Aromatoleum aromaticum EbN1: one gene and its partner. The protein of the gene in region 1 interacts with the protein of each later gene in a pairwise test. Links are inferred from orthologs where the notes say so. Each region holds a gene or a part of one and is shown on either strand. Other genes may lie near its edges.

Region 1 (7,458 bases):
CGGCACGCGCGGAGGAGCTCCGGCGCGCGGTCTGCGAACGACGAACGGCGGCGCGCGACCGCCGTCTGGCGCCGCGCTAAAGCACGTAGCGCGCGAGATCCTCGCGCTGCGCGAGAATCTCGAGCCGCGCATCGACGTACGGAGCATCGACGAGGAGCTTGTCCAGGCCGATCCTGCCAGCCTCGAACGAGATTTCCTCGAGCAGCTTTTCCATTACCGTATAGAGGCGTCGCGCACCGATGTTCTCGGTCTTCTCATTGACCTGGTACGCGATCTCGGCGAGACGGCGGATGCCGTCGTCGGTGAACTCCAGCGTCACGCCGTCAGTCGCGAGCAGTGCCTGGTACTGGCGCACGAGGCACGCATCTGTCTGCGTCAGGATGCACTGGAAGTCCTCGACCGACAGGCTCTCGAGCTCGACGCGGATCGGCAGGCGCCCCTGCAATTCGGGGATCAGGTCGCTCGGCTTGGCGAGGTGGAACGCGCCGCTGGCGATGAACAGGATATGGTCGGTCTTGATCATGCCGTACTTCGTCGAGATCGTCGTGCCTTCGACGAGCGGCAGCAGGTCGCGCTGCACGCCCTGGCGAGACACGTCCGCGCCCTGTCCTTCCGAGCGCGATGCGACCTTGTCGATCTCGTCGAGGAACACGATGCCGTTCTGCTCCACCGCGCGGACGGCCTCGGCCTTGACTTCCTCGTCGTTGATGAGCCGCGCCGCCTCCTCGTCGGTCAGCGCCTTCAGCGCCTCACCGATCTTCATCTTGCGCACTTTCTTCTTGCCGCCGCCGAGGTTCTGGAACATTCCCTGAATCTGCTGCGTGAGTTCTTCCATGCCCGGGGGCGCGAAGATCTCGGCAGTCATCGCCTGCGCAGCGACTTCGATGTCGATCTCCTTGTCGTCGAGTTCGCCTTCGCGCAGGCGTTTGCGGAATTTCTGCCGCGTGCTCGAATCCACCGGTTCCGGCTCGTTGAGGCCGACCGGGCGGGCCGCCGGCAACAGCGCGTCGAGCACGCGGTCCTCGGCGGCGTCGAGCGCGCGGTCGCGCACCGTCTTCATCGCGCGTTCGCGTCCGTCCTTGACGGCGATCTCGGCGAGGTCGCGGATGATCGTGTCGACATCGCGGCCGACGTACCCGACTTCGGTGAACTTCGTCGCCTCGATCTTGATGAACGGCGCATTCGCGAGCCGCGCCAGCCGGCGCGCGATCTCGGTCTTGCCGACGCCGGTCGGTCCGATCATCAGGATGTTCTTCGGCGTGATCTCGCTCCTGAGCGGCTCCTCGACCTGCGCGCGGCGCCAGCGGTTGCGCAACGCGATCGCGACGGCCTTCTTGGCCTTGCCCTGGCCGACAATGTGCTTGTCGAGTTCGGAGACGATCTCCGGGGGGGTCATCTGGGTCATCCCTCGAGTACCTCGATTACGTGGCTCTGGTTCGTATAGATGCACAGATCGCCGGCGATCTGCAGCGACTTCTTCACGATCTCTTCCGGCGGCAGCGCGGTGTTCTCGAGCAGGGCGCGGGCCGCGGACTGTGCGTACGCGCCGCCGCTGCCGATCGCGACGATGCCCTGCTCGGGCTCGAGCACGTCGCCGTTGCCGGTGATCACCAGCGAGTTGTCGGGATCGGCGACCGCGAGCATCGCCTCGAGCCGGCGCAGCATGCGGTCGGTGCGCCAGTCCTTCGCCAGCTCCACCGCACTCCTCAGCACGTTGCCCTGGTGCTTCTCGAGCTTCGCCTCGAAGCGCTCGAACAGCGTGAATGCGTCGGCCGTGCCGCCGGCAAACCCGGCGAGTATCCTGCCCTGGTAGATCGGACGCACCTTGCGCGCGGTCGCCTTGATGACGACGTTGCCGAGCGTGACCTGCCCGTCCCCGCCGAGCGCTACGCGCCGCCCGCGGCGCACCGAAAGGATAGTGGTGCCGTGATACTGTTCCATCGATATTTTCCTTCGCAGCGCGGCAACGCCTCCGCCTCAAGCGCGGAGCATCACCTGCGCGACCTGATCGACGCTCATGACGCGCAGAAGTGCGGCGACCATGGCGTTCACGTTTCTCAAAATCACCTGTTTACCCTGCGCGTGCAAGGGTGCGAGGACGTTGAACAGCGTGCCGGCGCTGACGAAGTCGAGCCGGCGCAGTTGGGCGCAATCGACCTCGAAGCGCTGGCGGTCGGCGGCGAAAGCGGCAAGCCGGCGAATGCTCTCGGTCGTCGCGCCCGTCAGCTCGCCATCGAGACTGAAGCCTTCGGCGGCGGTGACGGCCGCTTCGATCGCCGCGGTGGAGATCGCCTCGCGCTCCATCTTCGGTTCCCACGACGGCGGAGATTCCTCGAATGTTATCGCGTAATCGACCGCGATCTGTTCGAAGCGGTCCTGCTCGCCGGTGTGCTGCAGCATTTCGAGCAGCAACAGCCAGCCGTCCCGTCCCTCGGGCCGGCCGACGTGCACCTGCCCCACGAGCATGTCGACAAGCTGTCCGCACTTGAGCAGCGACACCTTGACGCGCTCGGCGGCGAGTTCGCGCAGCAGCTTGCGGAACAGCGTGCAGCCGACTTCATCCACCGAGCGCAGCCGGCTCAATTCGATGCGGATCGCGCCGCTTTTCTTGCCGATGATCCCGATCTGCTCGAACTGCGTCGCCGATTGCCCTGACAGGGTGCCGGAAAGGCTCAGCAACGGCACGGCTTTCGGCCGCCCTTGCGCGGGCGCGCTCGAAAGGTCCTGCCAGGGAGGCGGGGAACGCTCGAAACGGGTCGCGTAATCGACCACCCGCGACTCGAAGCGCTGGCGCTGGCCAGTGAGGCGATAAAGATCGAGGAGCATCATCCATACCCCTTCGCCAGCCTGATGCGACGGACTGTCGAGCACGGTGCCGAGCACCGCTTCGGCGGCGTCGACACTGCCATTGGCATAGAGCACCGCCGCCTCCTCGTACGCCGCGCCGAGACCGGCCCCGACTTCCGTCACCTCCATGAGTCCGGCGTACTGCGTGAGCCCGTGGTTCGCATCGCCGCTGAAATCCAGCGTGGACAATTCTGCGGCAGGCTCGCCCCGGGCGGACGAGGCCGCGTGCGCGGGGGCATCGCTGCTGGTCGGGGCGCTGGAGGCGGACTTCTTGCCGAAAAATGGAAGGACCACGTCGCAGCCTGTCCAGGAAATATGGTTAGGTGAATCGTGCCAAGCGGCAAAGAATAGCACTTCGGAAACGGGCATTGCTCATCTTGGGCCACTCGCCTGCGCATCCGCTCGACTTGCCCCTTCGCATGGCCTCCCGACAACGCCTTGCATTTTGAAAAAATGTGGCAGGAAACGGATTCGCAGCACCGCTGCGAGTCAGCTAGAATGCTGCGATGCACACCGCTTGCCACCCTGCGATCGCAGCGGAAAAGACCGTTTTTTCGCTGCCGCTGAGGGTCTATTACGAAGACACCGACGCCGCTGGCATCGTCTATTACGCCAACTACCTGCGCTTTTGCGAGCGCGCCCGCACCGAAACGCTCAGGGAAATCGGCTTCGAGCAGCAGGCACTGCTCGCCGAACAGCGGCTCGCCTTCGTCGTGCGCTCGGTAAAGGCCGATTATCTGTCACCCGGATTCCTCGATGATGCGTTACAGGTCGTGTCGAACATCGACACGGTCGGCGGCGCGAGCCTCGTTTTTGCGCAACGCGTGCTGCGCGGCACTGAACTGCTGTTCGATGGCCGCTTCGTGATCGCCTGCGTCCATCTCGACAAGAAACGCCCCACCCCCTTCCCTGCCGAAATACGTTCCAGACTGGAAAGACTCGTTCAAGCATGACCCTCACCGAAAACCTCTCCATCATCAGCCTGGTCAGCCAGGCCAGCGTCCTCGTACAGCTGGTGATGACGCTGCTCGCCACCCTCTCCCTCGTTTCCTGGTACTGGATTTTCCGCAAGTCGTTCCAGATCCGCTCGGCGCGCAACAAGACCAACGGCTTCGAGCGCGACTTCTGGAGCGGCGGCGACCTCAACGGGCTGTTTCAGTCTGCCGCGGCGGCGCGTCATCAGACAGGCGGCATGGAGCGCATCTTCGAATCGGGCTATCGCGAATTCACCAAGCTGCGCGCGAAAAGCCACGACCACGCGGCGACGATCGACGGCGCCCGGCGCGCGATGCGCGCCACCTACCAGCGCGAGATGGACGACCTCGAAGCCCACCTCGCGTTTCTCGCCTCGGTCGGCTCGGTCTCGCCGTATATCGGCCTGCTCGGCACGGTGTGGGGAATCATGAACGCGTTCCGCGGCCTGTCCAACGTCAGCTCGGCGACGCTCGCCCAGGTCGCGCCCGGCATCGCCGAGGCCCTCGTCGCCACCGCGATCGGCCTGTTCGCCGCGATTCCGGCGGTCGTCGCGTATAACCGCTTCGCCCACGACATCGACCGGGTCGGCATCCGCTTCGAAAGCTTCATGGAAGAGTTCTCGAACATCCTGCAGCGCCAGCTGCGCTGAGCGCCGGAGGCTTTGCGATGCGCCAGCGCCGCCTGATGAACCAGATCAACGTCGTGCCATACATCGACGTCATGCTGGTCCTCCTCGTCATATTCATGGTCACCGCGCCGATGATCCAGACCGGCAGCGTCGACCTGCCGACCGTCGACCAGGTGCCCCAGACTCCGCTCGAGGCGATGCTCGTCGTCGTCAAGCGCGACGGTTCGCTCGCCCTCAAGGCGAGCGGCGGTGCGACAGAGCAGGCGATGAACAATAACGAACTGCTGCGCGAACTGCGCCGGGCAATCGAGCGCAACCCGCTCCAGCCGGTGGTCATTGCGGCCGACCGCAAGGTCAGCTACGAGAAAGTCATGGATACGCTCAACGGTCTGCGTCAGGCGGGGATACAGAAAGTCGGCCTGCAGACTCAGGCGGGCAGCAGCGGGCGATGAACGGCGCAGTCCCGAATTCCCCCCGCGACGAGCCGGGAAAATGGGCATCGCTCGCGCTGACGATCGCCGTCCATCTCGGCCTCATCGCGTTTCTCGTGCTGGGCGTGCGCTGGCAAAGCACTCCGCCCGCAGCGCTGGAAGTCGACCTGGTGGCCGCAGTCCCGGCCCGTCCCGCCCCGCTGCCAAAGCCGGAACCGGAGGCGAAGCCCAAACCCGAACCGAAGCCCGAACCCAAACCGGAACCAAAGCCGATCCCGAGGCCCGAGCCGCCGAAGCCTGCCCCGCCACCCGAACCGCCGAAAGCGCAGGCAAAGCCCGACATCGCCATGAAGGCGCCCGAGGCGAAGAAACCGGTCAAGCCGGAACCGCCCAAACCCGAACCCCCGAAGCCGGAACCGAAGAAGCCGGAACCGAAACCAGAGCCCAAGCCGCCGGAACCGAAGAAGCCGGAACCGAAGCCGGAGCCGAAGAAACCGGAACCGGCGAAACCGGAGCCCAAAAAACCCCAACCGGTCGTGCCGCCGAAAGATGACTACATGGCGCAGCGCCTGGCGCAGGAAACCGAACGCACACAACTCGAACGGATGATGCGCGCCGACGCCGCTCGTGCCTCGGCCGCCCGTAACCGTGCCGCCGGCGACGCCTATGAGAATGCCGTGCGCACCAAGGTGCGCGGCAATCTGCTGCGCCCGCCCGGCCTGAGCGGCAATCCGGAAGCTGTTTTCGAGGTGGACCAGCTGCCGAGCGGAGAAGTGCTCGCGATCCGGCTCAAGCGCTCGTCCGGCATCCCCGCGCTCGACGAGGCGATCGAACGCGCGATCCGCCGCTCGAGTCCGCTGCCGCTGCCCCAAGCGAAGGAACTTTTCGAGCGCACGCTCGAACTGAAGTTCAAGCCTCTCGACGAGGACTAAGGCGTGCCTGTCATTTTCGTTGCGCCTGTTGTTCCGATTCGTTCGTTATAATCGCCAATTGACGGCCACCGCCACGCCATGAATATCCTCCTCTCCCGTTTCCGCCTGCTGCTCGCCGCCGCCCTCGCCGCCCTCTCGTGGGGCGCTCAGGCCCAGCTTTCGATCGAAATCACGGGCGCGGGCGCGACGCGGTTTCCGGTCGCCATTCCGCTTTTCGAGAACGAAGGATCCCTGCCGCGGGGCATCACGGACGTGGTGCGCGCGGACCTGGAACGCAGCGGCCTGTTCAGCCTCGTCGACATGGGCCTCGTCACGCTGCCCGCGACGGCGGTGCCGGATCTCGCCGGCGTGCGCGCCCGCGGCGCCGATGCGGTGCTCGCGGGGAGCCTCTACCCCCAAGCGGACGGGCGCTACGACGTACGCTTCCGCTTGTTCGACACCCAGAAGCAGACCGAACTCGGCGGACTGTCGCTGCGCATGACGCCGGCCCAAAACCGCGCGACGGCGCATCGCATTGCCGACTTCGTCTACGAAAAACTCACCGGACAGCCGGGCTACTTCGCGACCCGCATCGCCTACGTCGTGAAGAGCGGTCCGCGCTACGAACTGCAGATCGCCGACGCCGACGGAATGAACGCGCAGACTGCGCTCGCGTCGCGCGAACCGATTATCTCGCCGGCCTGGGCGCCGGACGGCCAGCGCCTTGCCTACGTGTCGTTCGAGGCCAAGAAGCCCGTCGTGTATGTGCATACGCTGGCAACGGGCCAGCGCCATGTCGTCGCGAATTTCAAGGGCTCGAACTCGGCGCCGACGTGGGCCCCGGACGGTCAGCGGCTCGCGGTCGTGCTGACGAAGGACGGCCAGTCCCAGCTATACGTCCTCAACGCGGACGGCTCCGGCCTGCGCCGGATGGCGACCTCGCCGGGAATCGACACCGAACCGGCCTGGTCGCCCGACGGAGAATGGATCTATTTCAGCTCCGATCGCGGCGGCAGCGCGCAGATCTACCGGATTCCGGCATCGGGCGGCAGTGCCCAGCGGGTGACTTTCGAAGGCAATTACAACGTGACGCCGCGCCTGTCCCCGGACGGCCGCAGCCTCGCCTTCATCACTCGCAACAACGGACGCTTCCAGGTCGCGGTGATGGACCTCGCGACCCGTCAGACCACGATCCTCACCGACTCGTCACGCGACGAGTCACCCAGCTTCGCTCCCAACGGCCGCATGATCCTGTACGCCACCGAAAGTGGCGGACGCGGAGTCCTCGCGGCAGTGTCGTCCGACGGCCGGGTGAAACAGCGTCTTTCGGTGCAGGCGGCCGATGTGCGCGAACCCTCATGGGGACCGCTCACTAGGTAACAACCACTGCTGTTCGTCTCATTACAAGGAAAATTCATGAAGAAATTCGTTCTGCCCGCACTGCTCGTCACATTGCTGGCCGCTTGCAGCAGCACCGGGACTTTCGACCAGGCAGGCGGCACCGCTGTCGAAGACCGCTCGACAGGCGCCCCTGGCGTGGCCACCGTAACCGCACCGAGCATGGCAGGTTCGGGCATCGCCGCCCTGACCGACCCGAACAACATCCTGTCGAAGCGTAGCGTGTTCTTCGACTTCGACCAGTTCGTCATCAAGCCCGAAGCCCGTC
Region 2 (6,651 bases), 730 kb from region 1 along the record:
GGGGCCGGCGGTAACGCTGTCGACCACATGATCCGCGAGAATGTGCAGGGCGTGGAGTTCATCGTTGCCAACACCGACGCCCAGGCGTTGAGCCGCTGCCTCGCGCCGAACAAGATCCAGCTCGGCAGCTCCGGGCTCGGCGCGGGATCGAAACCCGAAGCCGGCCGGGCTGCCGCGCAGGATTCGCGCGATGCCATCGCGGCGGCGCTCGACGGCGCGCACATGTGCTTCATCACCGGCGGCATGGGCGGCGGCACCGGCACCGGTGCCGGCCCGGTGGTCGCCGAGATCGCGAAGGAGATGGGTATCCTGACCGTCGCGGTCGTCACCAAGCCGTTCGACTTCGAAAACCGCCTGCGGGTGGCCGAGAGCGGTATCGAGGAACTGACGCGCTACGTCGATTCCCTGATCATCGTGCTCAACGACAAGCTGCTCGAAGTGTATGGCGACGACGCCGGCTTCGAGGACTGCTTCCGCTCGGCGGACAACGTGCTGCGCAGTGCGGTCGGCGGCATTGCCGAGATCATCAATGTTCCCGGCCTCGTCAACGTCGACTTCCAGGACGTGCGCACCGCGATGGGCGAGATGGGTCGGGCGATGATGGGCTCGGCGGAAGCCGATGGCCTCGATCGGGCGCGCATCGCTGCCGAGCAGGCCGCGGTCAGCCCGCTGCTCGAAGGTACGGAACTGTCGGGCGCGCGCTGCGTGCTGATCAACATCACCGCCAGCCGCTCGCTGAAGATGTCGGAAGTGCGCGATGCAGTGAAAACGGTGCAGGCGTTCGCTGCCCCCGAAGCCTTCGTGAAATACGGCACCGTGTTCGACGAGGCGATGGAAGACCGCGTGCGCGTGACCGTCGTCGCGACCGGCCTCGGCGCGCCACGCACCGGACGCCAGCCAGTGATGCAGGTCGTGCAGGGTACGGGCACTTACGGCGCGCTCGGCGGCAACGTCAACATGGCCAATCTCGACGTCCCGGCGGTGATCCGCCACACCCGGCGCACCACCGTCGAAGCGATGAGTGCAAACGGCATGGGAACTTACGACATCCCGGCTTTCCTGCGCAAGCAGGCCGACTGACGCACCGGCGTTTCGTCCCGTTCGACAGGCGCCCCGTAGACCGCTGCCTCCGGTCGGCGTCAGGGCGCCTGTGGCCTCGCGCTCCCGCCCCAGATTTCCGCCGGAGCGAAACGCTCCTGCCGCGGTCCAATGAACCGTTGCAGGCAGTGCCGCCCGTGGACCCGCCCGGCGCGCAGGGTCCCGGAAGGCGCCGGTTGCCGTGTTAAACTGCTGGCCGGAAACAGGAATAATTCAAAAATGATCAGGCAGCGCACCCTCAAATCGATCGTCAAGGCCACCGGGGTAGGGCTGCACGGGGGACGCAAGGTCCAGCTCGTGCTGCGGCCGGCAGCGCCCGACACGGGGGTCGTCTTTCACCGCGTCGATCTCGATCCGCCGTGCGACCTGCCTGCCGATCCGTATTCCGTGTGCGACACGCGCATGTGCTCCGGACTGGAGCGCAACGGGGCGAAAGTCGGCACCGTAGAGCACCTGATGTCTGCGGTGGCCGGCCTGGGCGTGGACAATCTTCACGTCGACGTCGATGCGCCCGAGCTCCCGATCCTCGACGGCAGCGCCGGCCCGTTCGTGTTTCTGCTGCAGTCGGCAGGCATCGAGGAGCAGAAGGCGCCGAAGCGCTTCCTGCGCGTGAAAAAGGCGGTCGAGTACCGCGAGGACGACAAATGGGTGCGGCTCGAGCCGCACGACGGCTTCCGGCTGACATTCTCGATCGTTTTCAACCACCCGGCGATCGACAAGACCTCGACCAGCGTGACCGTCGATTTTGCCGAACATTCGTACGTGCGCGACGTCGCCCGCGCCCGTACTTTCGGTTTCATGCAGGATGTCGATTCGATGCGCGCCCACGGACTGGCCCTCGGTGGCAGCCTCGATAACGCGATCGTCATGGACGAATACCGCGTGCTCAATTCCGACGGCTTGCGCTACGTCGATGAGTTCGTCAAGCACAAGGTGCTCGACGCGATCGGCGACCTGTATCTGTGCGGCCACCCGCTGCTCGCGGCCTACAGCGCGCACAAGGCGGGGCACGCGCTGAACAACCAGATCCTGCGCGTCCTGCTCGAGGACCGCTCGGCGTGGGAAATCGCCACGTTCGAGCAGCCGGGAATGACTCCCGCCGCGGTGAGTCATCAGTTCGAGCTCGCGCCGGCGACCTGATCACGACGATGCTGGCCATTCGTCTTCTCGCAGTCCTTGCGGCGATCGGCATCGGCGCCTCGCTGATCGCATGGATGCTGACCGGCAATCCTCGTTATCGCCGCTGGGCGTGGAATTTCCTTCGCGCCGGCCTCGTCGTCGTCTTCGTATTCCTCGCGCTGCTCGCGCTCGAGCGGGTGTTCCTGCCGCTCGCGTGAGCGCTTCGCCGGGCCGTCCCAAGAAGCGCTCAGTCCCGCATGGCGGGACCGCGCGTAGCGCGAGGGTGCTCTAACGAGCGCTTCAGCCGGCCCGGCTGCGATCTATCAGTCGCTCCAGCGATTCGCGCAGCGGCGAATCGGCCGGCAGGCTCGATGAAAAATCGGCGAGGCTGCGCCGCCCCGCGTCCGACAGCGTCCGGTCCGGGGCAGGGCGCGGCGCTTCGCGCTCCTCGATCACCTGGACCTTGACCTGGATCGTCCGGATCGGCATGCCGGCCGCACCGAACTGTTCCGCGAGAGTCGGTGCGATCTGCTTGAGCCGCACGGCGACCGCTCCGCCATGGGCCAAGAGCACGAGAGTGTCGTTCTTGACATTGGCGACTGCGCACGCGGACGCCAGGGCCGGGGGAAGATGCTGTTCCAGCACCGCCTGAAGTTTGCGCAGGCGCGCAGCGTGGTCGCGCAAACGTGCGAGCGCGTCGCCGCTGCCGAGAAATCGCTGGATAAGCTGGGTCATGGAAGTGCGCTCGCGATCATTCCCCATGGTAGGTTTCACGCCCTGCGCCTGCAAGCGCCGCAAGGGCGGGACGTGGTCACGCCCTTGCGGCGCAGCGTGACTTGCAATACGGATCGATTCCACCCACATGCTAAACTTGCGCCTTTGCCGAATCGTCCGACCCCACCATCCATGATCTCCGGCCTACTCAAGAAAATTTTCGGCAGTCGCAATGACCGCCTGATCCGCCAGTATTCCCAGACCGTACGTGCGATCAATGCGCTCGAGCCGGAAATCTCCGCGCTGTCGGACGAGGCCTTGCAGGCGAAAACTGCCGACTTCAAGCAGCGGGTCGCGAACGGAGAGTCGCTCGACAGCATCTTGCCGGAAGCGTTCGCCGTCGTGCGCGAGGCCGGCAAGCGGGTCCACGGCATGCGGCACTTCGATGTGCAGCTGATCGGCGGAATGGTGCTGCACAACGGCAAGATTTCGGAAATGCGCACCGGTGAAGGCAAGACGCTCGTCGCGACGCTGCCCGCGTATCTCAACGCGCTGACCGGCAAGGGCGTGCATGTCATCACCGTCAACGACTACCTCGCGAGCCGTGACGCAGACTGGATGGGCCGCATCTACGGTTTTCTCGGCCTCACGACCGGCTGCAACCTGTCACGCATGGGGCATGAGGCGAAGCAGGCCGCGTACGCCTCCGACATCACCTACGGCACGAACAACGAGTTCGGCTTCGACTACCTGCGCGACAACATGGTCTATTCGACCGGCGAGCGGGTGCAGCGCGGGCTGAGCTTCGCCATCGTCGACGAAGTCGATTCGATCCTCATCGACGAGGCGCGCACGCCGCTGATCATCTCGGGGCAGGCCGAAGACCATACCGACCTCTACCTCAAGCTCAACCAGGTCGCGCCGATGCTCGCCGAGCAGGAAGGCGAAGGCGACAACGTCATCAAGCCGGGCGACTACACGCTCGACCTGAAGGCGCGCCAGGTGCTGCTGACCGAACAGGGCCACGAGAACGCCGAGCAGATCCTGACCCGGATGGGCCTGCTTGCCGAAGGCACCAGCCTCTACGACCCGGGCAACATCCTGCTCGTGCATCACCTGTACGCGGCGCTGCGCGCGCATTCGCTGTACCACAAGGACCAGCATTACGTGGTGCAGAACAACGAAGTCGTCATCGTCGACGAGTTCACCGGCCGCCTGATGGCCGGCCGGCGCTGGTCCGACGGCCTGCACCAGGCGGTCGAGGCGAAGGAAAGCGTGCGCATCCAGGCCGAAAACCAGACGCTTGCGTCGATCACCTTCCAGAACTATTTCCGCATGTACGGCAAGCTCGCCGGCATGACCGGTACGGCTGACACCGAAGCGTTCGAATTCCACTCGATCTACGGGCTGGAAACCGTCGTCGTGCCGACGAACCGGGCGATGGTCCGCAAGGACGAGAACGACAAGGTCTATCGCACCGCGAAGGAAAAATGGGACGCGGTGATCGCGGACATCCGCGGATGTGTCGAGCGCGGCCAGCCGGTGCTGGTCGGCACGACGTCGATCGAGATCAACGAGTTCCTGTCGGGCGAGCTGAACCGCGTCGATCTGTCGCACCAGGTGCTGAACGCGAAGCAGCATGAGCACGAAGCGGAGATCGTCGCGCAGGCGGGGCGCCCGGGAGTCATCACGATCGCGACGAACATGGCCGGGCGCGGCACCGACATCGTGCTCGGCGGCAGCATCGAGCGGCAGCTCGCCGCAGTACGCGACGACGAGACGCTGACGCCCGAGCAGAAGGAGGCCCGCACGGCCGCGCTGCGCGAAGAGTGGAAGCCGGTGCACGAGCAGGTGCTCGCCAACGGTGGCCTGCACATCATCGGCACCGAGCGGCACGAGTCGCGCCGCATCGACAACCAGCTGCGCGGCCGCGCCGGACGCCAGGGCGATCCGGGCAGTTCGCGCTTCTACCTGTCGCTCGAAGACCCGCTGATGAAAATCTTCGCCGGCGAACGCCTGAACGCGATCATGGTGCGGCTGAAAATGCCCGAGGGCGAGGCGATCGAGCATGCGATGGTGACGCGCTCGCTCGAATCGGCGCAGCGCAAGGTCGAGCAGCGCAACTTCGACATCCGCAAGCAGCTGCTCGAATACGACGACGTCGCGAACGACCAGCGCAAGGTCATCTATCAGCAACGCAACGAACTGCTCGAAGCCGACGACATCTCGGAGACGATCCGCGCGATGCGCCAGGGCGTGCTGCACGACAGCTTCCGCGTCCACGTGCCGGTCGACAGCGTCGAGGAGCAATGGGACATCGCGGCGCTCGAACAGGCGCTCGCGTCCGAGTTCCAGCTCCGGCTGCCGATCGGCGAATGGCTCAAGGCGGAACCGAATCTCGACGACGAGACGATCCTCAAGCGCCTCCTCGCCGCTGCCGAGGAGCAGTACGCGGTGAAGACCGCGCAGGTCGATCCGGTCGCATGGCACCAGTTCGAGCGCAACGTGATGCTGCAGAGCCTCGACACCCACTGGCGTGAGCACCTGGCGGCGCTCGATCACCTGCGGCAGGGCATCCACCTGCGCGGCTACGCGCAGAAGAATCCCAAGCAGGAATACAAGCGCGAGGCCTTCGAGCTGTTCGAGACCCTGCTCGATACCGTGCGCAACGACGTCTCCAAACTCCTGATGACGGTCCAGGTGCGCACCGAAGCACAGCTCGAGGAGGCGGAAGTGCCCCCCGAGCTCGAGAACGTGCAGTACCAGCATGCCGCTTTCGACGAGGCCCTCGGGGTCGCTACTGCTCCGGAGGCCGCGCAGGCAGCAGCGCCCGCCGGACCGAAAATCGGGCGCAACGATCCGTGCCCGTGCGGATCGGGCAAGAAATACAAGCATTGCCACGGCAAGCTGAGCTGAGATGCGATGCGCGAGGAGTTGCCGGGATTCGCCCCCGGAGCGCTCGCGCAATCGCGTGCCACGACCCGGATTCCGGTTATTCCGGGCATGGCCGATCGTTTTGACCGTGGCCACGGGCGGCCTTCCACCTCGTATCCTGTTCCACGGAGAAAACCATGCCTGTGAATCTGATCGCTGTGCAGCCGTCCGATCTCCTTCCGGTGCCCGGCGTTCGCGTCGGGGTCGCGGAGGCCGGGATCCGCAAGGCCAACCGGCGTGACCTGACGCTGATCGAACTTGCCGCCGGCAGCCGCGTCGCCGGTGTGTTCACCCTCAACCGCTTCTGCGCGGCGCCGGTGCAGCTGTGCAAGCAGCACATCGCCGGCGGCGACGTGCGCGCGCTGGTTATCAATACCGGCGTTGCGAACGCGGGCACCGGCGAACAGGGGTTGGCGGACGCCCACGCGACCTGCGTCGCGGTCGGCCGCACCCTGGGCGTCGCGCCCGAGCAGGTGCTGCCGTTCTCGACCGGCGTGATCCTCGAAGCGCTGCCTGTCGACCGCCTGATCGCCGGGCTGCCCGCGGCGCACGCGGATTTGCGCGAGGACGGCTGGTTCGACGCGGCGCACGCCATCATGACGACCGACACGCTGGCGAAAGCGGTGTCGCGGCAGGTCGAGATCGGCGGTCGCACCGTCACCTTGACCGGCATCAGCAAGGGCGCCGGCATGATCAAGCCGAACATGGCGACGATGCTCGGCTTTCTCGCCTGCGACGCCGCCGTCTCCCAGGCCTTGCTCGATGCGCTGACGAAGGAGGCCGCGG

Evidence for each region. Proteins that work in one complex are often made in the same cells at the same time.
Region 2: the proteins of ybgC (region 1) and secA interact in binary tests that used the Escherichia coli proteins (3 or more experiments, as listed by UniProt). The link is inferred for Aromatoleum aromaticum EbN1 from one-to-one orthologs.

Annotation. Positions count from the first base shown.
Region 1 is NC_006513.1:1,573,187-1,580,644, forward strand. The notes cover bases 2,213-5,076. They hold ybgC (tol-pal system-associated acyl-CoA thioesterase), read left to right. Parts: upstream 2,213-3,353; coding sequence 3,354-3,800; downstream 3,801-5,076. Other genes in these bases: EBN1_RS07450 (STAS domain-containing protein), read right to left, coding at 2,213-3,141; tolQ (protein TolQ), read left to right, coding at 3,797-4,471; tolR (protein TolR), read left to right, coding at 4,489-4,902; EBN1_RS07470 (energy transducer TonB), read left to right, coding at 4,899-5,076. Outside these bases: ATP-dependent protease ATPase subunit HslU, read right to left, coding at 77-1,405; ATP-dependent protease subunit HslV, read right to left, coding at 1,402-1,941; more of EBN1_RS07450, read right to left, coding at 1,978-2,212; more of EBN1_RS07470, read left to right, coding at 5,077-5,813; Tol-Pal system beta propeller repeat protein TolB, read left to right, coding at 5,892-7,172; peptidoglycan-associated lipoprotein Pal, read left to right, coding at 7,209-7,458.
Region 2 is NC_006513.1:844,415-851,065, reverse strand. What follows is about bases 2,765-6,047. They hold secA (preprotein translocase subunit SecA), read left to right. Parts: upstream 2,765-3,123; coding sequence 3,124-5,847; downstream 5,848-6,047. Other genes in these bases: argJ (bifunctional glutamate N-acetyltransferase/amino-acid acetyltransferase ArgJ), read left to right, coding at 6,003-6,047; EBN1_RS04045 (DciA family protein), read right to left, coding at 2,765-2,952. Also shown: cell division protein FtsZ, read left to right, coding at 1-1,080; lpxC (UDP-3-O-acyl-N-acetylglucosamine deacetylase), read left to right, coding at 1,318-2,238; EBN1_RS04050 (hypothetical protein), read left to right, coding at 2,247-2,435; more of EBN1_RS04045, read right to left, coding at 2,518-2,764; more of argJ, read left to right, coding at 6,048-6,651. UniProt on the Escherichia coli protein: Required for protein export, interacts with the SecYEG preprotein conducting channel.